3 regions of the Methylomonas sp. DH-1 genome follow, and region 1 is predicted to be linked to each of the others. Evidence: riboswitches for the same ligand, from Rfam matches in the RefSeq annotation. Region 1 holds a riboswitch; each other region holds the start of a gene.

Region 1 (7,371 bases):
CGTGTTCTCTTTAGACGATCCCGAAAGCGCCTTGCGGACGCTGCGCCAGGCACTGGCATTAAAAGAAACCCGAATCGGCCCGTGGTGGGTGGTGCTCCACCGGTAAAGCGGATTTTCCGAATCGAAGTTAACCGCCGCCAGCCACCGGCCGCAACGGATTTCAGCAAGGAAGGCTCTTGAGAAACGCCAGCACAGATTTGGGAAGCTGCGAAAGTAGCCGGATTGCTGCCAAACCCGGTCGATCGGCAACAGATAGCGCTAATTCGGCCCGGAAATCCGAAATCGGCAAAACGCTGCTTGCCGGAATGCTGGCTTCGTACCATCTGTTCGGCGTCGGCGCGGTATCGGCAGCCGATCCCAGCGTTCGCCACTATCGGATACCCAGCCAATCGCTAAACAACGCACTGCTCCGTTTTGCCACGGAGTCCAATCTGGAACTGGTGTTTTCGGCCGACGGGGTACGCGGCATCGACAGCCCCAATCTGGACGGCGATTTCACGCCGGAGCAAGCCTTAGGCAAACTGTTGCAAGGCAGTGGTTTCAGTTACCGATTCAACGACGCCGACACCGTCACCCTGGAATTGCAGCCGCAGACCACGGACCAGGCGCTGCCTTCCAGGCCTGTCACCCTCGAGGCATTGACGGTGATCGGCGAAACCGGCAGCAAGATGCCGGCGGCAACCGACCCGACCACCGAAACGCTCGTGGAAACTGGCGTCCCCAGGTACGCGGTCGCAACTATCGCCAGCGCCACCCGCACCGATACCCCGACCAGACAAATTCCGCAATCGGTGCAGACCGTCAAACGCTCGTTAATCGACGACCAACAAAGCGTGACCGTCAGCGAGAGCCTGATCAATGTCAGCGGCGTGGTGCCGCGCAATACGCTGTACACTCCGGCGCTGGAAGGCACCATTATTCGCGGTTTTGCTTCGGAACAACTGCTCGACGGCTTCACCCAGTATTACAACCCCGGCGATCGGGAAAGCACCGCCAACATCGACCAGGTCGAAGTGCTCAAGGGCTCGAATGCGCTGTTATACAGCGGCGGTTCCGGTTCGCCGGTCGGCGGCGTCGTCAACATCAGCTCGAAGCTGCCCCAAGCCAAAGTTTTCGCCGAAGCCGGCGTCAAAGTCGGTAGCTACGATTTCTATCAGCCCTTCATCGACCTCAACCAACCGTTGAACGACAACGTGCTGTTTCGGATCAACGCCGAATACACTGCGGCCGGCAACCGGATCGATGCCATCGACAGCCAGCGTTTCAATGCCAATCCCGCGCTAACCTTCACCGACAACGACCGCACCCGTTTCACCGTGCAGGGCAAGATTTCGCGTTGGCAGCAGCCCGAATACCAGGGGGCGCCGGCCACCGGCACGATTGCCGGCGACTTCCGCAGCGACAGCGACCGTTTCATCGGTCCCGCCAACGCACCGGACAGCCGTTCCAAGACCGATGCCGTTTGGGGCACTCTCGAACACCGACTCAACGCCATCTGGACCTTGACGCTGAAAGCCCGTTACGCCGAGTCGGCTTTCAACCAACGAGTGCAAACGCTATTCGGCGACGACAACTTCTCCGCCGACCGGCCCTACTCGTTATTCGGTTCAACCACTTGGGCCCTGGTCAACGCCGAGTTGAGCCAGCATCAACAGGAGCGTAGCGTCCAGGGTTACGCGGTCGCTAAATTCGATCTGGGCCCGAGCAAGCATTCGCTGGTTTTAGGCGCCGACGGCAGCCGGCTCGACGATGCCGGCTTCATTGATGCCGACATGGCTCGTACCGGCTTGGCCGACCTGTCCGCGCCGGTTTTCAACCTGCCGTACCACAAGCCCGGCCCCGGAATCGACAACCAGTTTATCGGTAACCTGACCTACGGCGGTTATGCGCAACTGCAAAGCGACTTTTACCGGCGTTTTCATCTGCTTGGCGGGCTTCGGCTGGGCACGGTCGAAATCGGCTTTGAAAATCGGCAGTTGCATATCCGAGCAACCACCGACAGCCAAAAGCTGTTGCCAAAAGTCGGCGGAGTCGTCGACCTGACCGACCATATTTCCTGGTTTGCCGGTTACAGCGAAGGTGTGCGCGGCCAGCCGTTCGTCAATTTTGTGTCCACGCCGCTGCCCGAACTGTCGCGCCATCTCGAAACCGGCTGCAAATTCCAAGTCGCCGACCAGCTCAGCGGCCAAGTCGCCGTCTACCGGATAGACCGCAGCCAGGTCGCTGTCACCGATAGCGGCGATATCGAGCGCCGTTCCGTCGCGGCCGGACAACAACGTTCTCGGGGAATCGAAGCCGATCTGGCCTGGCAACCATTCCAAGCTTTGAGCGTACTGGCCAATTACGCCCATACCGACGCCCGCTTCGCCGACGGCAAAGCCGGGGTCGCCGCCGGTAACCGCTTGCCGCAGGTGCCGGAAAATTCCGGAAGAGTTTGGAGCCATTACCGCTTTCAAGCCGGAATCCTTAATGGCTGGAGCGCTGGATTTGGCGTTTATCTGCGCGACGGCGCCTTTTTGTCGAACAACAATGGCTTTAAAACTAGCGGCTATCACAGCTTCGATGCCGCCATCGCTTACGAAACCGGACATTTTAAGTTAGCCGCAACCGTCAAGAATCTGACCGGCGAACGTTATTTCCTACCCTACGACTATTTCGATGGCCGGGTGGCGCCGGCGGCCAATACGTCGCTGTTCGCGACCTTGTCGGTGAAATACTGAGCCATCCTCCGCGCCGAGTCGCCGTATTCGCACCGCGCGCGCCAACCCGGTCGACGCAAAAAATTAAACCTGTTCGCCACTTTTTTGTGGTCGTTTTTTTAGTTCATCCGACTTCCTATATGACGATGTTTCGATCCCGTTGCGAACGCTTTGGCGGCGGCATCGAACTTCGCCGCCCCGCTACGGCCATCGATGCCGCGCTGTAGCCATTGGTGATCTCGCCAGCCTGGAGCGATGTTGCAGGCATAGGACACCAGCCACATCCGCCGCGAGGCGGAGCCGGAAAGCCACGGGTCTTGGACGACAAGACGGCCGGGTTGCCTTCGACCGACAGGTTGAGGCTGTCGTAACGCGGCAGCCGATCGAACCGGATTATCTCGTTACCGGTTCGACACCTGGCGTTTGCAAGTTAAACGCTAACCGTAAACCGTAATTTTTAAGGAAAAAATATGCATACCAAACCCGCCAAGTTACTCTTTCCAGCGCTAACCCTAGCATTTGCATTCGCCTCGACAAACGCTAGCGCTACCTTGCTAAACGCCAGTTCCGGCGGCACTTTTACCATCAATTTCGACCGCGATGCCTTTGCCAACATGTTGGGTGGCAGCGCCAGCGGTATTGCCGGCATATTCAACGACCGGTTTTATAACGCGGCCGAATCCGACTACACCACGCAGTCGGGTGGTGCGCTGTTAGCCGGTCGGGATAATGTCGAATCGGACTCTACTAATTTGATCCACACCCTGACCGGTACTTCTGTCAATTCGGTGCAAGCAACTTCTCGCCACGCTCAAGCCACTTCCGCCGACTTTGCCATCGACTCCGATTCCGGCAGCTTTGCCGGAACAGGGCAACTGGGCATGCTCGGGGTGCAAGCCATCGGCATAGGCGCCACCGCGCTTGCCGGCCCTTATGCTGGCGGCGGTATGGTCTATGGCGATTATTCGCTTAAGTACAACAGCGCTTCTGCCTATTGGTCTTTGCAAAACAATATTTTCTTCCCTATGGAAGCCTATGCGTTGGCCGATTTGGCACTGGTCTTCACAGATGCCAATAACTGGCAATTGACCGGTAATTTGCTGCTGAGTGCCGACAATGCCAGCATGTTGTTTGGAACCGAGGGGGCCAATGTCGGCACGTTCAAACTGAGCGTCGGCTCAATTTCCGCAGTACCGGTTCCGGCTGCCGTTTGGATGATGGGGTCCGGTTTATTGGGTTTGCTGGGCATCGCCCGCCGGCAAGCCGCGGTTTAACACGGGTTATGCGCCGCAGCCGACGCTTTTTCGGGATCGGTTGCGGTTTTCCCGGAATTGCGCCGGTCAGGCCGGCTAACGCCCCGGAATCTTAATTTACGCAGGAGCGCCCATGTCAGTTGCTTTTCGTTGTGCCGGTTCGGCACCAAGAATTTTCTTTGTCCTTACGCTCAGCGTTTCAGGTGTATTTTTCACCCCTTTCGGTGCATTCGCGGCCACGCTGAATGCCGCGGCGGGCGGGACTTTTACGATGAACCTGGACCGCAATGCCTTTGCCTTACTCAACGGCGGCACGGCCTCTAATCCCGGCGACTTTTTAGTGCAGTTTTTCGATACGCAGGCTTCGGATTATAAAAGCTACAGCGATTCGTATTTTTACCTGGGCAATACCAGCCGCACGGAAGTTTCGGCCCTGAATTTGGTGCATGACATCACGCCGGTCGGCAGCAGCAATCCGACAGGCCAGGCCGCCAACCGCCACGTCAAATCCACCACGCCCAACTTTTCAATCGACAGCGAGACCCTGGCCGGGACGGGTTTGCTGGGCATGACCGGTATCGAGCTGTTCCGCGGCCTCTACAGCGGATCGCTCATCACTGGCGACTATTCTTTGCTGTACAACCCGAATAATCGGCAAAATGCCTGGGCCGATTTGGGGCAAGACGGCACACCCAGCGGCTGGTACCTGCAAAACAATGTCAGCTTTAGCATGGTGGTTTATGAACTGACCAATCTGGTAGTGAGTTATACCGACGCCAATCATTGGCAAATGAGCGGAGACTTACTGATGAGCCCGGAAAATGCCGACTTTTTACACGGCGCGCGTCTGGCCGATATGGGCGATTTTTGTTTGGGCGTTGGCAGCCACAGCGGTTGTGGGCAAGTGAGCACCGTGCCGGTACCGGCGGCTCTATGGTTATTTATCAGCGGATTAACCGGTATGTTTATCGGCCGGCTGCCAGGCCGCCGGAGTTGATTCCCATGCGCGCGATACCTTACTTAATATCTTCGCTTGCCATGTCGATGCTAGCTACGGCCGGCCATAGTTATGCCCAATCGCAATTTACTTATGGCCCTTACGTCAGCGTGCAAATGAATGTCGACGGCAACGGCAATAACATCCCGGGCGATGCCGCTCACGAGCCGACCATCGCCTTCGATCCCAATAACCCGGATAAACTGGTCGCCGGCTGGAAGCATTTCGCCAGCGTGTTATCCGGCAGCCGGGAAGGCGGCTGGGGCTTCAGCGACGACGGCGGCAAGCACTGGCAATTTCAGGGTTCGGTTACTCCCGGCCAGCAACGTACCAACAACATGGTCGATGTGGACTCGCTTGGTAATTTCTACTACCAAAGCCTGCATTACGACGCTACCGGCAGTTATGCGCAAGATATCGAAGTGCTTAAATCGATCGATAGCGGGATCAGTTGGCAAGCACCGGTTTACGCCCACGGCGAAGGTGCCGACAAAGGCCGCATCGGCATCGACCGCAGCGGAGCGGCGAGCGACGGCCATATCTATTTGGCCTGGCGCGAGGGCCTGGACGATCGGCATTTCAGCCGCTCAACCAATCATGGAGAGAGCTTCGAGGAACTGATAGCCATCCCCGGCAACCCGGCTTTCGGCACGATAGGCGTCGGCCCGCAAGGCCAGGTTTATGTTAGCGGGCGGAGCGAAAACGGCGAACTGGTGGGTGCCAAACTGGTATTTGAGGCTTATCTGTTTGCGACCTCGCCGGATGCGCGCAATCCGCGCGTTACCCCGACGTTTACCACGCAAACGCTGGATTTGGGCGGATCGCCGGTGATGTTTCAATACCGGAACAACCCCAACCAATACGGTCCGCCCGGCGATGTACAAGTCAGCGTCGATACTTCCGATGGCCCGATGCGCGGCAATATTTATGTCATGGCCCCGGTCGATCCGGCGGGTATCGACAATATGGACATCAATTTCATTCGCAGTACGGACGGCGGTCTGACCTGGTCGGCCCCAATGCGCCTGAATAACGATCCCGCCGACCGCAATGCCTATCAATGGTTTGCGATGCAAGGCGTCGCGCCCAATTCGCGGATCGACGCCGTTTGGTACGACACGCGCGGCAGTTTACAGCCCGGCATTTCGCAACTGTATTACGTTTACTCTTGGGACGGCGGCGTTACCTGGAGCGCCAACCAGGCCGTGACCGCACCGTTCAACACCCAGATTGGCTACCCGCAGGGTGCGCAAAAACTGGGCGACTATACCCATTTGGTTTCCGACGCCAACGGCGCGCATGTCGCCTACACCGCCACTTACAACGGCGAACAGGACGTGTATTACCTTAACCTGTTTCCGGACTGCAACCACAATGCAATTTCCGACGTGTTGGATATTCAGCAACGCCGCGTCGGCGACACCAACGCCAACCATCTGCCGGATAGCTGCGAAAACATCATTGTGCCCGGCGATATCGATGGGGATAAGGACGTTGACCTGTCGGATATCAAGTTGGTATTGGCCGCAAAGAATCGCGCCGCATCGGCCAATAACGATCCCCGCGATCTGGATCGGAACGGCGTTATCAATATGCTGGACGCCAGAAAACAAACGTTGTTATGCACGCGTTCGAATTGTGCAGTTTAAGCGACAGGAAGGAATTTGATGTTAACCATGAAAATTAATTTGTTGTGGGCGCCGATGTTGCTGGTTGCCAGTAGCGCGCAAGCCGGCATCGAGTTGGGCTTTGGCTTGGCCGCACAATCAGGCAGCCGTGTCGAGGTACCGATCGTGGTATCCGGCTTGGTCGATGTTTCGGCACCGTCGTTGGCCGCCTACGATCTGGACATCGGTTCCGATTCCCGCCGGCTAGCGTTCTCCTCGGTAAGTTTCGGCAATCAATTGGATGTATTCGGCCTGGGCATAAACCCAGCTGCAGCGGAATCGGTTGGGCCTGTGCCCGGCTTGCTGAATTTATACGAACTGTCGTTGGACAGCGGAAACGACTTGGATGCGTTTCAGGCCGACAGCTTTACTTTGGCTACACTGGCATTTAACGTCCTGCAACCCGGCAGTAGCGACCTTACCATGGTTGCCAATGCTCTGAGCGATGCTCACGGAGAGTCATTGCCGGGAGTCAGTGTGCAAACATCGGCGACCGTTACTACCGTACCGATACCGCCCGCCGCCTGGTTAATGTTGAGCGGATTGGGATTTGGGGTAAGGCAGCCTCTAATACCAAAAACCCGCTTAAGGACCGGTTTTAAACCTGCTTTCGACCGAGTTTATAGAAATTAAAGCGTCTCACCGCGCGATCCGAATGGCCGCGCGGTAATCTCGAATGGTTACTGGATATTCCAAACGCCCATCATGCCCATGTCCTCATGCTCGAGGATGTGGCAATGGAACATGGTCATACC
Region 2 (7,371 bases), 2.1 Mb from region 1:
CCTGTTGATCGATATTGGCGTTGTGCACCCGGAAGTAGATGGAACGGTCGATCCCGGCATTGTTGACGATGGCCATTAACTGGCCGAAATCGGCGCTGGCATCGAAGCGGTCCACTTCGATCATGGCGCTGCCGCCGTTAGCGTGGATTTGGCCTTGCAACAGCAACGCCTGGTTCGGCGCCCTTAACACGATGTCGCCGCCTTGGGCGTTACCGCCGCCGCTGTCGGCATCGATCGCGGCGCCCTGTTGCAGCACAACCCGCCGATTGTCGGCCACGGCTTTAAAACTGCCGCCGGCGGTGTAGTGGTTTTGGTCGGCGAAACGCACGCTACGGCCGGCCAGATCGATATCGGCCTCGCTGCCTATGGTTACGTCGCCGGTCAAGGCTTGCAATTCCAGCGCACCGGAAGCCAGTACCGCTTTGGCGTTAAAGTCGATGCTATCGGCAACGGCACGAATCGCCCCGCCCAAGCCGCCGGCAACTGCAGCGTCGCTATCCAGCGCGGTGAAGACCGCATCGTGTCCGGCCGCATCCAGCGTAATCCGGCTACCGCCGTCGGCAGTCACGACGCCGGCAGCCAGATTCAGGTCGGCAGCGACTTTCAGCGTACCTTGGCCGGCCGCTCTAAATTCTTTAGCCGCCTCGACGCCGACCGCGGCAAAACCATCGATTGTGAAGCTACCGTCACCGACTTTCAGACTATCGGCGGTTAAGGCCAAGCCGCCGCTACCGCTGCCGCTGCGCAAACTTTGCGCGCCGGCGCTGTTTTGCAGCGTCAGGCTATCGGCAGACAGTTGGGCGCGGTCGCCGCTGGCGCCATATCCGGCAATGCCGGCCGCGTTCAAGGTCAAACTGCCGAAATGGATCGCACGGGTGGCGCCGTTCTCATCGAGCGCAGCCGAGCCGTCGGCGTTGACCATATGCAGATTGCCGTAGATACCGACGCTGTCGCGCGCAGTCAATACCAACTCGTCGACGGCCAGTGCAGACAGTTTGCGGTTCGACCAGTTAAGAGCGTTGGCGCCGGCCAATGCCTCGACTTCGCCGAGGTTAATGGTATTGGCGCTCAGGTTCAGCGAACCGCCGTCCATTTCCAGTTCGCCCAACAACTGGGTGGAGCGGGTCGCGCCCAACAGCATAGATTTGGCCGATTTCAGGGTAGCGCCGGCCGCAACCCGCAGTTCGCCGCTGACCGCATCGGCCGAAGTCTCGCTGCGGTTGAAGACTACTTGCTTGTCGCCTGACACGCGCAGAATCGCGCCGTCGCCGGCGATGTTCAACACGCTGTCGCCGCTGTTGGCAGCGCTGTCAGCCGCCAGCACCGCGCCGGCGCGCACGTCGATCAAACCAGTCGCGGTAGCCATGATTTCCGGGCCGCTCAAATCCACGTTCTCGCCGAACACCACCTCGCTGGCGGTGACCTGGATATCGGTTTCGCCGGCTTTGCTTTGGCTACGGCTGCGGGCGCCGCCCAGCAACAAGCTATCGACCTGCAACGCACTGAGGTCGCTGTCCAATATTTCCAGCACGCCGGCTGCCGGCGCCAGGCTGAGTTGCTCGACCACGCTGATCCGGTTGGCGGCGATATCCATCTTCGCTCCCCGTCCGCCGTTGGCCGCTTCGACCAGAAACTTGCCGTCCATGACCAATTGGTTTTGCGCGACCAACGAAATCTGGCCGGCGTCTTTCGGCAGCAGCGGCACCGCTTGTTCGTTCTTGATTGCCCGTTGCCGATAGAAATCGTTGGCAGTGTGAATGTCGTAACTGGAGCGCATGCGCACGTCGGCGCCGGTCTCGATCAAATAACCGTTGCTGCGCGCGTCGCGGATGCCGGTACCGGCTTGCACCATGTACCCAGGTACGATGGCCCGGCCGTCTATCGTGGCCTGGTTGGCGGGCAAGTCCAGGGTACCGGCTTGCGGCGTCACCAAATAAGCGCCGGGCAGCAGCGCATAACGTGCGGGCAAAATCACATATTCGCCGGCCGCCAAGCCGGAGCCGCCTTCCAGATAAATTTTGCTACCGAAGGCGTAAGGCAAATACTGGCTTTCGTAATGGTCGAACGGTGCCAGATCGGAACCCAGGCTGGGCAATACCGCAAAGCCACCTTGGTAAGACGGGCTGCCCGCTTGCAGATAATCGTAGGAACCGCCGGCTCCGGGTTGGAACTCGTAGGACAGCAAATCGCCGCCGCCGGCTACGTCCACCGTACTGCCGGTTTTGATATCGATATCGGGCGCCGACAACACCAGCCGTTTTTCCGGTGCAGTATCGAATACTAGCTTGCGGCCGGCGTCGTCCAGCGGATACAGCCAATCCAGGCCGCCCTGGGTCACGCCGAACGGAATTGTCATAGCCGCGCCGGCCACCCAGGTTTGGCTGGCAGCGTCGAATTTCATGTTGCGAGCCGAGACCGAAGTCAGGCTGTTTTGCTCCAGCGTCAATTCGCGGTCGGCTTTCAGGGTTATCGTGCCCATCGGCGCTTTGATCGCACCGGCCTGGCGAATCACCGGCGCATCGAAGGTCAACTGGCCGGCTGCAGACAGCGGCGTGTTATCGGTGTCGGTATTGTTGCCGATGATAACGATTTTGCCGTCGGCGTTGTTTTTGACCGCGAACGTGAAATTGCTCAAGGTGGTCGGATAAATCTGGCTGGCCTGCAAATACAAATCGGCGGCGGTCACCAAACCGCCGATAAAATCGCGCTGGTCGCCGGATTCGCGGATGCCGACCGCACGCAAATCGTGTTGGCTGTTCAGCGCAACGCGTTCGAAGCCGTTCCATTGGGTGGCACCGTTGAGTTGTATCCATTGCGCATTGCCGCTAAAACGGCCGTTGCCGGTGTCGGCCGTGTCGGCCACAGTCCGGTTCAACGACGAACCGATTTGCAGGAATACGGTATTCAACTCGACGTCGGCGGCCTGGCCGTCGATGCCGACTGCGTTGACCTTGGCTGCGTCGATTTTGATGCGCTCACCGGCTTGCAGCTCGACACTGCCGTGGAATACAACCTGGTCCGCGGTTAGGCTCAAGTCACTGAAGCCGCCGGCGGCGAAGCGGTCGACGCTGAGCGACATTTGCCCGTTCAGCTCCAGCGGGAAGGGCTCGCCGTAAACCGGCTCCTGGTTCGAAGAGCGCCGGGAAGATTGGCTGACATTAATTACCAGCGGATTGCTGGGGAACGGGATTTCCGGCAGCGACGGCGGGTTGCGGCGAAAACGGTCCAGCGCCAGTTCCAGCTTGCCGGCGTGGGCTAACGGCGAACCGGCGTTGGCGCGGAAATCGGCTTCCAGCACCGCGCCCTCGGCGGCGGTGACCTTGACCTTGCCGGCATTAGACGCAATGCGCTGCCGGGCGAAGTTATTCGCCAACGGATTGCCTTTTTGCTGGATATCCAGTTCGGCGCTGGTACCGGAAACGTCGATTAAAGAGCCGTTCTCCAACACCACCGCCCCACGCAACGCATCGAACACGACTTCGCCGCCGTCCAACACCACGCCGGTGCGTCGGCCGAACACGTCGGCCGGGTTCAAACGGGTGGTACCTTGCGCCAGCAATTTCGCGTGCGTACCCAACCAGATCACCTGCTTGTCGTCGTATTCCTGATCGTTGACCGAGGTCGCGGTCAAGTTGATTTTGCCGCCGTCGCTTTGCACGGTGCCGTCGACGTAAATGCTGCCGGCCGAGCTGACCAGACTAATGCTGGAACCCTTATCGGCGCGGATCGCACTGCCGGTTTCCAAAGCCACTTCGGTAAAGCCTTGCAACTTGACCGCCATCGGTTGGCGCATGTGTTCCGGCAAATCGACGATGCGGCTAAAGCCGCGCATCCCGGCCCCGGTGGCCCGGTTTTGGTAGTCGGCGCTTAATTCCAGGTTTTTGGCGCGCAGATTCAGATCTGTGGAGGATTTGACGGTGACGGCGGCCGTATTGGCGACCAGATTGACCGCATTGAAAGCGGCGAAACGCGAGGCGTCGAAGCCGCCGTGGCCGACCACAAAGGCTTGATCGGCCTCGCCGGTTGCCGGGGTACCGACCACGATCTTGCCGCTCTCCAACGTCAGACTGCCGTTCTGTTCCAGACCATAGGCGGACACTTCGCCGGCTACGCTCAATACCGGGTAGCTCAAGCCGCTGGCCGTGGCTGCCAACGTGATATCGCCGCCTTTGCCGGCCTTAAGCTCGCCGTTCAGCGCCAACCAGGCGCCGCCGTCGGCCCGAATCCGGGAACCGGCGGCGACCGTCAACTCGCCTTGCGATCTGAGCGTAGCCTTACCGCCGGCCAGCGCCAACGCATCGGTCGGTGCCGCATCGAAGCCCTTTTGCAGATCGTTGACCCATAATCCCGATACGTCCAAATCGGCTGTCTCAGCCAGCACCAATCCGCCGGAACCGGGCAACTTGGCGTTGTTGGACGCCGCCAGCGTAATACTGCCGCCGGCCGCTTTGAAATCGCCGGCAAAGTTAACGCTGCCCGCTTCCAGATTCAGGCTGCCGGTGGGCCGCATCGCAATCGCAACGTCCGCGCCGACCGTGGCACTACCCAGCGTTTTTAACGAAAACTTGCCAACACCGGATTGTTCCAGTTTGGCAGTGGAAATCAGCAAATCCGCCGGCCGGCCGTTGCCTTGCAGCGGGAAGTCTTGATCCGCCGCGATCCGAACCGCGCCGGGCGCCGTTTGCAACTTAACATCCTGCGCCGACAAAAACAGCGCCAAATCGATATTGAATTCGCCGGCTCCTGGCAGTTTCGCCAAATCGCGCTGGTAGATACCGGCTTGAGAGCCGGCCGCCAAATCGCCGTTCCAGGCCAGTTGTGCCGTCTGAATGTTCAGATTGCCGGCGCTTTTGCCTTCGCTGTAGCCGCGTTCGAACTGGGCGAAGGAGCCGGCGCCCAACAAGTTATAGGTCTTTTCCACACCCCATTTTTTGTGGGTCTGGTTCACCACACCCAATACCGCAATGTAATGGTCGTTCGGGTCGGCGTCGCCGATATCGACGATCTGGCCGTACTCGTTCATTAACTTGGTGGTATTGACGTAACCGCCGGCATAACTGACCGAGCCGCCGGATATGTCGAACTTCGCGTTTTGGTTGACGGCAATGTCGCCACCGGAGGTCAGCGTAATCGTACCGCCCTCGGCCAGCCGTTCTTGAATACTGCGGCTGATACGGTCCTTGGCGCCGGCGGTATCGACGATTTGGGTGTCGCCGCGCAAATCGACGTAAACCGTTTTGCCTTTCAACACGCCGGACTTCTGCAACGGCGCATCGCGCAAATCGAAGCTTTGTACCGACACCTCGCCGACGTTGCGTTCCATCGCCACCGCGACGTTTTTATAACCGGAAACGTCGATGACCGCGTTGCTGTCGACGCGGATGCTGCCCTTGGTACCCAAATTGGGTTTGGCCAGATTGTCGGTCGCGGTCAAGTTGACTTTACCGCTAGGGACTTTGATGCTGGCGCCACCCTCGACCACGATAGTGTTGGCCGTCGCCGCCAGATAGGAATCGGGCTGCACTTGGCCGTCGGCGGCGCTGCCGCCCTCGGCGTCGGCCACAATCTCGGTGTTGCTGTTGGCGCCGAAGGTCACGGTCGCCTTGGTACCCAGGCCGTCGCCGGCATCGGCCGCGCGGTCGGTACGGGTCGCCACCAGACGCGAACCAAGCACACCGCTCTTTTCGGCAGCTTGCAAGCGGATCGAACCGTTGACGTTGACCGAGGTAGTGGCGCTGACCCGGCCTTGCTGGTTGACGACGAAGCCGGCCATCGTCACGTTGCCCTGGCGCACGCTGATGTTACCGGACGTGGCGTTGGTGACCTTGCCGCCGGTATCCACTTCCACGATCAGACCGGCGAACGGATCGTCTTTGTTCGCCGTTTGCAAATAGACTTTGTCCTGGCTGGCGGCCAGGATGATTTGGCCCTGCTTGCCGCCGCTCAGCGTGCCGCGGTTCTCGATTTCGGGCGCGACGATGATAATGCGGCCGTTGTTATCGGTGGAAATTTTGGCGCCGGCCTCGATCAGAATTTTCGCGGTCTTCGGGTCCAATGTATCGCCCGGCGCCATCGGCTCTATCGCCAATGCCGCACTGTTGTTTTCGTCGAATACCCGGGTAATGCCGCGGTTGAATATTTCGTCGCTGATGTTCAGCGTGGTCGCGACCACGGTGTTGGTATTAATCACCGCATCCTTGCCGAACACGAACCCGTTTTTGTTGTATAGGTAGACTTGGCCGTTGGCGACGATCTGGCCGAAAATTCGGCTGGGATCGTGCTGGTTGATCCGGTTCAAAGCGATCGATTGGCTGTTCGGCTGCACGAATTGCACGGTGTTTTCCCGGCCGACGTTGAACTGGTCCCAGTTCAGAATCGCTTTGTCGGTGGTCTGGTCGATCCGCAGGGTATTGCCGATCACTTGGCTGGTCGCTGCGCCGCTGGTGACCCAGGTCGCCGCCGGAATCGGCAATTCGGCCCAAACCGGATTGGCGCCGCCAACCAGCATACCGCCGGTCAGCGCCAAGCGGACGCAGGCCACCAAAGGATTCAGTCGGAACGGTTCGCAGGATGTCTGCCGTGGAAATGCCGCGGATTTAGCCATGTCTCGGTTGCCTCGATCGGTTAAGTTCACCAGCGTACTGGCGGCAACCCGGCTGTCTCGACATCCAAGACCCGTGGCTTTCCGTCCCCGCTTCGCAACGGGTTTGGCAATTGCAATAAAAATTAAAAAACCTGCCTGAAACTTGTTCGTTCGGCTTTGTTTACGGCGTTCTGCCTAGCGCCGATTTCTCAGGCCGGTAAATCGTTTTCCGCAAAAGATTGGTTTTGGCTGAATAGCCATCCCAAACCAACTTTTATCAACTCAATATTACGAACCGGCCCGAGCTGATCCTACGAATCCGATAATTCGGATTCTCTGCTGGAAACTTCTAAAATTAAATCCCGTTCCGGCTTGTCCCAATGTCGTTAAGTTATCGACGGTAGCAGCGGGCCGTGCCCGCGATCAAACGGCTTCTGTCGCAGACATGGCCTGCTCCTACAGGACCTTTAAAAAAACAGGGATTTATTCAACACCCGATCCGAACCCTATTTTCTAAATAATCGAATCTGCAACAGCAAAGCTAAATTCAACTTTGCCAGCGCCATATATAGCCGCCGAATCGAAAACACGGCAATTCGAAAAAATCATGCCCTAACAGTTTAAATACTCAACCGGATTTAATAACTGCACCAAGGTATTAAATAATATTTATGACGAAATTATGACAATATCAAATATTTAAACTAGAAAAACATAACAGACTTCAACCGCTAAACATATATAAAAAATAGACCGCCAATAATTACCGAAATATTACAAAACTCCGG
Region 3 (7,371 bases), 300 kb from region 1:
CCGGCGGGGTGTAGGTCGAAGCCAGGGCCGACGCGGTGACTTTGACGGTGATGTCGCCGCCGGTGCCGGCCGCATCCGCGCCGCCGACGAACAAGGCGTACCAGCCGGCTTGCAAATCGTTCAGCGTCAAGGTGGCGAAGCGTTTGCTGGTAGCAAAGGCCGGATTGCCGGTGACGCCAATGCTGCCGCTGACGCCGGTTTCGTACAAGTTGTCGATACTGATGTCGTGGGCGCCGGAATTGACTTGGCCGCCGAAGGAGTTGACGTAGTTGTTCGCCGACGAGCTGGCGTAACCCAATGTTTCGACGATACCGTTGGTGCCGGTAGCCCAGATGATGCCCGGATCGCCGGCCTGGCCGACCGAGTTGAATTTATGGATTTGGCCGGTCAATTCGGCCGGGGTGTCCTGGCCGACGGTATCGCCCGAATAGGCGACGTTGGTTCTGAAAATCGAAAACGCCGGAAAATTGCCGGCCGAAGAGCGGGCGTCTATCGTCACGCTTTGCGCCGAAGTCGGCAGATAGAAGTTGGTAAACGCGCCTTGCATGCCCCAGGCATCGTAGGTCAGGGCCGCGTTGCCGGAAAAGCCGACCGTGCTGCCGTTAAATGCGGCATTGGTGATCGTGGTGCCCAGCTCGACGCTGTTGTCGCCGCCGGTCCAAGCCGCAGCCGCCGGTTGCGCGGCCGCCAAAGTCAAGGCCGAGGCCAGCATCGAGGTTTTGAAAATTTTATTGAATGCCATATTACATACTCCTGTTTGGGCACCGCTACAGCGGCGCCGGAATGGTTCCGAATTGGGTGAAAATGCGTTGTCGAGCGGGCCTGCCGCCGGTTACCCGGCAAAGGCCGCCCGTTTGTCGGGCCGTATCAGGCGGTTTTACGTTTGCCCAAGCCCAGGAAGCCGGCCAGCGCGCTGCCGAACAGCCAAACCGCGCCCGGTACCGGTACCGGTTGCACCGGTTCGCCGCCGACCGTGACTTGCATCGGATTAAGGTCCAGATTGGCGCCGGTGTCGTAATCGGTCGCCAGGAAGGTCAGTTGGTAGTCGAAATGGTCTTGGCCGGTGGCGCCGGTGAACGGATTGGTGCCGGTGGCGGCAGTGATGGCGTCGCCGGTGTTAAAGCCCGCCACTGCGTCGTTGATATCCAGCTTGTAATCGCCGAATGCGATCACGTAGTGGCCGGCATCCAGCGCGGTCGCCAGGTAGGAGTCGCGCGACATCAAAGAACCGTCGGCCCAGCCGTTGGTGTTGCCGGGCGGCGTGTAGCTGGAGCCGTCGTCGGCGCTGGTGACTTCGGTGTCCAGCGAGACGTAATCCTGGTACAGCCGGAATTGGGTGTCGGCCAGCGTGATTTCGCCGTCGCCGTTCAGGTCGACGTAAGAGCCGGGATGCGAGCCCCAGCCGTTGCTGTAGCCTTCGTTGGCGCGCACGTCGATGATCACGTTGGCGGCCGCACTCAGCGTAAACGACCAATAGTCGACGGTCGTACCGGCACCCAGCACCGGATCGGTCGCTTTATAAATGGTGCCGTTGACGGTGGCGGCCTGGGCGCTGGAGACGGCTGCGGCCGATAGCGCCAATGCCAGCAGGGATTGGCGGAGAAGCGGAGTTTTTTTATCGATGTTGTGCATGGTTAATCCTTTGTAAAACGAAAAATTGCGCCGGTTACCGTATTTTCCGCATCCGCGCGTATCTTCCCGGATACGTCGCTGCGGGCGGACACTGACTAATGTCCGCGCTAACGGAGCTTGGCGTAATTACTATTACAATTAGTGTGCCTTTATTGAATGCCTTTAAATATCAATCTGTTAAATGTATTGAATTAATTGAACTATGTTAAGAAAAGGGATTTCCCCAAAACTTGTGTGATTTGGCTCACGTTTCGGCGACCGGCCAATAGCCGCTTGCCGCCCAGGCGTGGATCAAGCTTGGCAACTGATTCGATTACCGCCGGATTGCCCATAGCTTCGGCGCAAATGCCGTTAAGCCAAGCCGCCATCCCGGCAGGGATTTCCGGTATCCGGACAGCAGGAATGCAAACGAGTCCGGCATCTTTGGCGCCAGAGCTGGCATCCGTAACAGCGCAAAAGCGATTCCCTGCCGGAAAAGCAGGAAACCGCTTCGGCTTGGCGGCCATTACTTCCGCCGGACAATATCGGCGCGGAGTACGGATGTCGCCAGGCTAAGCCCGGCGGCGGTACAGCAAACCCAAGCCGGCGGCCATCGCCGCGCAGGCCGGAGGTAGCGGCACCGTTGTGATCGTGGTCGGCGCCACGTTCGCCGGCAGCGGGTCGCCGTTGGCGTCGGCCAGCGCGTTGACGTTCAAGCTCAATTCGCTGCTGCCGTTGGCCAGCACGTCGAAATTGACCACGGCCAGCGTGAAGCTGTCGGCCTGCAACGCGTGTAATTCCGCCGCAGTATCCAACGATAATTCGAACAGATTCAGCCGGCCCGTGCCGGCCAGTGCCGCCGTAGCCGGATTCGAACCCAGGTCGAGCGGGTCCAGTTGGTTGTCCAAGGCCGGATCGCCGAATGCGGTGCCGACATAAGCCAAAAGGCCGGCGTCGAATAGCAGGTCCAAGTCGTAGGCCGCCAACGACGGCGCAGCGCCGGCGCCCAATCCCGATATCGAGATCGCGACGCTCAGTGCCGATGCGCTGTGAGCGATCGGCACCAGGTTCAATCCGATCGCGGCGCCAGCCGCTGCCGAATTCGATAACAGCCATGCCCCGATCAGGGCCGAGCTAACGCGCTTGTGCATTTATCCAATCTCCTTTTATTACATGGCGCAACGCGGCCGGGTGCACGCTGCCGCCAGCTTGCGGGCATCCAGCACGTTAATGGTGCCGTTACCGTCGATGTCGCGCGGATCGCCCGGCGCGGCGCGGCGGCCGCGGCCGGCTAATACCCGATCGATGTCGGCCTGGTCGACGTCGCGGTCGGCGTCGATATCCCCCAGCACCCGTATCGCTTCGCATACGTCCGGCAGATGGTTGGCATTGGTGTCGCCGACCCGGCGCTGTGCGATATCGGCCACATCGGATTGGCCGTTTTGGTTGCAATCGGGGAATACCTGCAGGTAATACACGTCCTGCTCGCCGTTGAAGGTGGCGGTGTAGGCGATATGCGCGGCGTTGGCGTCGGACACCAGGGTCGAATAATCGCCGATCTTGGTCGATGCGTGCGGATAGGCCAGCGTGGTATCGAAGGCCGGGCTGACCGGCACGTTCTTGCTCCAGGTTTGGCCGCCGTCCCAGGAATAGCTGTAATACAGGCGCGAGACTTTGTAGCTAGCGCTGTCGCGGGTGTCGTACCAGACCGCGTCGATGCGCGAATTAGGCGCCACGCCCATCATGCCGAACCAGTTCCAGTGATGTTGGCTGCGAGCATCGTCGTTGATGCGTACCGGCGCGCTCCAGTTATCGCCGCCGTCGAGACTGCGGACAAAGCTGATATCCAGATTGTCCTCGCCGGGCGGATCGACCGTCGCCAACAGGTAGAGCTGGCCGCGCATCGCACCGGTCGAGGCGTCCACGCCGACTTGGACGTCGCCGACAGGGCCATACTGGTTCGGGTTTTGTTTGAACAAAAATAGCGGCGCCAAACCGCCCAGATCGACTTCACGCGTATCGAAGGTTGGGATTTGCGCCGGGTCGCGGGCGTTCAGCGACCGGGAAAACAGGTGGCGATGCAAATTGCGGTCCGGCTGTTCGGGGTCGAACTCGGGCGGCTCCAGCCGGCCGGCCAGATACAACTCGCCGTCGTTGCCGATCCGCATCGTGCCGAAGGTCGGCGTGCTCGGAATCGCCAGCGGCGGCTGGAAACTCGCGCCGCGGTCGGTCGAGCGGACGAAGCATTTTTCCGCCAGGCAATCGCGCCAAACCAGATAAACGTGGCCGTCGCTGGCGGTCCCGCTGCGGTCCACGGCCATCTGCGCCTTGTCGCCGCCCTGGCCGTAAGCGAACACCGGCGCCTCCCAGCTGCGGCCGCCGTCCAGCGACTTGATGACTTGTATGTCTTGCACGAAGGTGTAGCTCGGGTCGAAATGCAGGCTCTGGTAATAGAAATGCCCCAGCGCGTCGACATCCAGCGTCGGATTGCTGCGGCCCTCGCCCGGCGTAATCGTGCCGGCGAAATGCCAATGTTCGCCGGCGTCGGCGGTATAAGCCCATCCGCCTTGGCGAAACGACGACGCCACCGAATCGAATTGGCGCCAGGAAACCACGATATTGGCGGGGTCCAGCGGATTCAGCGCCAGGCTGGGTTCGTTGGCCGCATCGCCGACGATATTGCGGCCGTCGGCGGCGACATTGACTTGGCTGCTGAGGTAAACGCCCTGGCGATATTGCTCGGCGGCCGCAGGCCACGGCCAGCAAAAGGTCAACGCCGCGGCGGCCAATGCGCGGCGCGCGGCGGCATGTTCCGGCCCGGCCCGGCCGTCGCGGTAGCGGACGGCGCTCACGCGTTGCGGCCTGCGCCGCTACGGCCGATGCCGAGACCGGCCAGGCCCGCCGCGAACAGCAGGAACGCCGGCGGCAACGGCACCACCGCGGTTTGTAGATTGAAATTGCCGACGATGGCGCCGCGGCTGCCGTTCAAATGGTCGTAGCCCTCGCCCAGCCCCAGATCGCCGGAAAGGCTGAAACTGTCCGAATCGAGCCCCATCACGACATTAAACAAATTAAAGGATTCGGCGCGGAAGGAAACATGGTTATACAGGCTCCAACCCGAGCGGCCGCTGGCGGCGTCGATATTGGCGGCATCGTATTCCAGCGTGTAATCGCCGGACAATATGCGGTTGAAGTCGGTACCGGTATCGACGCGGAAGCGGAACACGCCGGCCAAGCCGATCGCGCCGCTCACGGAAGCCGCGAAGTTGGCCGGGTCGAAATCGAGGGTGGTCGGTTTGCTGCGGCGACCGGTCAAATTGGCGACCTGGCCGGGGTTGACGGCCAAAGCCAATCCGGTCGCGGCGATTTCGCTGACTCCCGGCACCAAGTGGTCTTCCAGAATCTGGTTATAGCTGCGGCTGCGCGACGCCGGCGCGTCGAAAAACTCCTCCAGGTACATGGCCGGCGCCGGAGTTTCGTCGATCGCGATGGCTGCCGCCAGCGCGTTGCGGTCGAAATTTACGATCATCGCGCCGCCGGAGACCGTGGCGGCCGCTGCCGGCGCCGAGACTGCCGCCGCCAGCAGCGCGCCTGCGCCGAAACGGGAGGTTAATAATCTAACTAACTGGATGTTCATCATGTTCGCGGGTGGAATAAGCTTACGAAGTCTGTAAAAACGCACCCGGATGCACTAGCTCGGGTGCGTTAGCCGGCTCAAGCGGAAAGGGCCGCGCGTTTGCGACTAACGGCTGCCATGACGCCAAATAACCCGCTGCCGAACAACCAAGCCGCAGCCGGCACCGGAACCGCGGCCGGAGCCGGCGAAACCAGGCTGAAACTACCGGCGCGGCCGGCTTGGCTGAGGCCGTCGCCGCCGAACAGAAAGGCACTGGTACTGGCGGACCACCAGAGTTCGCCGGTAAACAGCAGTTTGTCGCCGTCGGTCGTCACGCTAATGTTGCGGGTATCGAAAGTGGTGGAGGCAAAGCTGACGTTGTTGGTCAAAGCCCAGCCGCTATTGACGCCGTTGTTGCGCGCCGCGACGTAGCCGAATTGGTAATCGCCGGACAGCAGGGTACCGGTGAAACTGCCGCGGGTCATTACCACGCCGTTCAAGCCGGCGACGCCGCTGGCAGTAAAGCTGGAAGCATTGGCCAACGCATCCTGGCTGCTGTCCCAGGCCAGCGTAGTGGCTTTGTTGTTACGGCCGCCGCTGCCGAACGGAATGCCGGTGCCGGCCAAACTGGACGGGTTGATCTCGAACGACAGCGTGGCCGGCGCCGGATAGCTGCCGGTCGGCACAGTTACCATCTGCGACGCATCCATAGTGTCGGCCACCGGTTTGTCGAAATAATTGGCGACGTAATACCCGGTGAGCGCGCCGTCGCCCAGGGTCAAGCCGGACAACAAATCGTCCGGATGGTCGAAGGAAATGTTGAACACGCCGCCGCTCAAGGTGCCGGCGTTTGCCGCGTTAGCCAATGCCAGCGCGCCGGCGGCCAGGAAGCAGCGTAGCCGCAGCGATTTCGATCCAGTCTGTTGCATAATTTTTTCCTTAAATTGAAAGATACAATTGGCGGATTCAAGCCGCCGATGGCTCCCGTTCGAGAGGCGGCCCGGCTGTCTCGGCATAGCAAGACCCGCGGCTTTCCGGCTCCGTCTTGCGGCGGATGTGGCGAAGCGTCTCTTCCTTGAGGCCGTAACGGATCGCATCCGAACGGCGCATTCCTTGCTGTCTGCGCTGCCCGCTAACGCGCCGATCCGGGCGCAATTGCCGGCCGGGATGCGTTACGGTCACTGCGGTCGAAATTGCAGATTGTGTGCCAGTTGCATGCAGTCCGGACAAAGGGCACGGAAAACCGCACGACTGCCGCCGCCGAGCGGTTGCAAAGCGCAGCGGCAGTGGGTTGGCGACAGGCAGACAAGGCGTTGGCAGGGGTATTGGATTGGTGGCCGCCGGTTGCGGCGAGAGTCGGCGACGGCGGCCACCGGCAAAAAGCGGTGACCGAAAACCGGCGATATAACCCAATTGGAAATTAAATCGCCGTCGATAAGCGCTTGTAAGAAAACACCTTTATTTTCGATGGCGGCAAATCCCGATATCGGTTTCGGTGATTTAACATATTTCGGCAGCGGTCGGCGGCACCGGATCGTACCGGACAGAGACATTCACGGCGCGCTAGCCGCGGGTGGCAATGAAGACGCTAACGCCCTCTGCGCAGTAGGAAGTGGCTATTTAGGCTCGAAAAAACACCTCGGCCAACTCGGCGAGCCGGCTTGGTTCCGGGCGGTCGGCGAATACGCCGCTGGCCGGGCGGTCGGGATGCATGCCGCGCACGAACAGGTATTTGACGCCGCCGAAATGGCGAGCGTAATCGTAATCCGGCAGGCGTTGGCCCAGGTATTCGTGCAACACCAGGCTGTACAGCCAATATTGCAGGCCGTAATTGTGTTCGCGCATGGCCTGCAGCAGGCTCGGCGGCCCATAATCGGCCAAGGCATTGGTTTTGTAATCCATGACGTAGTAGCGGCCGCCGTAACAACAGACCAGATCGATGAAGCCGGTCAGATAGCCGCTGATTTGCTTGGCATCCAGCGCCTGGTAGGCCGGACAGGCGGCCAAAGCGTGGTTGATGCGGGCGGTGTCCACCCTACTTGGCATGGACAAGTAAAACGGCATTTCCTTGATGCACTGCGCCGGGTCCAGATGCTTCAGGCAAAACCCGGCATCGTCTTCCAGCGGCGTGGCGGCTACGCGGT

Evidence for each region. Region 1 has a riboswitch for cyclic di-GMP ahead of VXJ35_RS00350 (hypothetical protein). Riboswitches for the same ligand answer to the same signal wherever they lie in the genome.
Region 2: another riboswitch for cyclic di-GMP. It lies ahead of VXJ35_RS10405 (filamentous haemagglutinin family protein); the one in region 1 lies ahead of VXJ35_RS00350 (hypothetical protein).
Region 3: another riboswitch for cyclic di-GMP. It lies ahead of VXJ35_RS01735 (hypothetical protein); the one in region 1 lies ahead of VXJ35_RS00350 (hypothetical protein).

The regions. Positions count from the first base shown of each region.
Region 1 covers NZ_CP143089.1:79,736-87,106, forward strand. The annotation lists gene VXJ35_RS00340 (FecR family protein) at 1-106, shown strand, start outside; gene VXJ35_RS00345 (TonB-dependent receptor) at 306-2,720, shown strand; cyclic di-GMP riboswitch class I at 2,967-3,045, shown strand; gene VXJ35_RS00350 (hypothetical protein) at 3,170-3,973, shown strand; gene VXJ35_RS00355 (hypothetical protein) at 4,224-4,949, shown strand; gene VXJ35_RS00360 (hypothetical protein) at 4,955-6,598, shown strand; gene VXJ35_RS00365 (cohesin domain-containing protein) at 6,626-7,249, shown strand; gene VXJ35_RS00370 (multicopper oxidase domain-containing protein) at 7,297-7,371, opposite strand, start outside.
Region 2 covers NZ_CP143089.1:2,219,664-2,227,034, reverse strand. The annotation lists gene VXJ35_RS10405 (filamentous haemagglutinin family protein) at 1-6,604, opposite strand, end outside; cyclic di-GMP riboswitch class I at 6,644-6,722, opposite strand.
Region 3 covers NZ_CP143089.1:379,416-386,786, reverse strand. The annotation lists gene VXJ35_RS01765 (hypothetical protein) at 1-742, opposite strand, end outside; gene VXJ35_RS01760 (hypothetical protein) at 868-1,632, opposite strand; gene VXJ35_RS01755 (hypothetical protein) at 1,833-2,138, opposite strand; gene VXJ35_RS01750 (cohesin domain-containing protein) at 2,184-2,762, opposite strand; gene VXJ35_RS01745 (hypothetical protein) at 2,781-4,463, opposite strand; gene VXJ35_RS01740 (hypothetical protein) at 4,460-5,251, opposite strand; gene VXJ35_RS01735 (hypothetical protein) at 5,326-6,156, opposite strand; cyclic di-GMP riboswitch class I at 6,219-6,298, opposite strand; gene VXJ35_RS01730 (hypothetical protein) at 6,406-6,780, opposite strand; gene recB (exodeoxyribonuclease V subunit beta) at 6,848-7,371, opposite strand, start outside.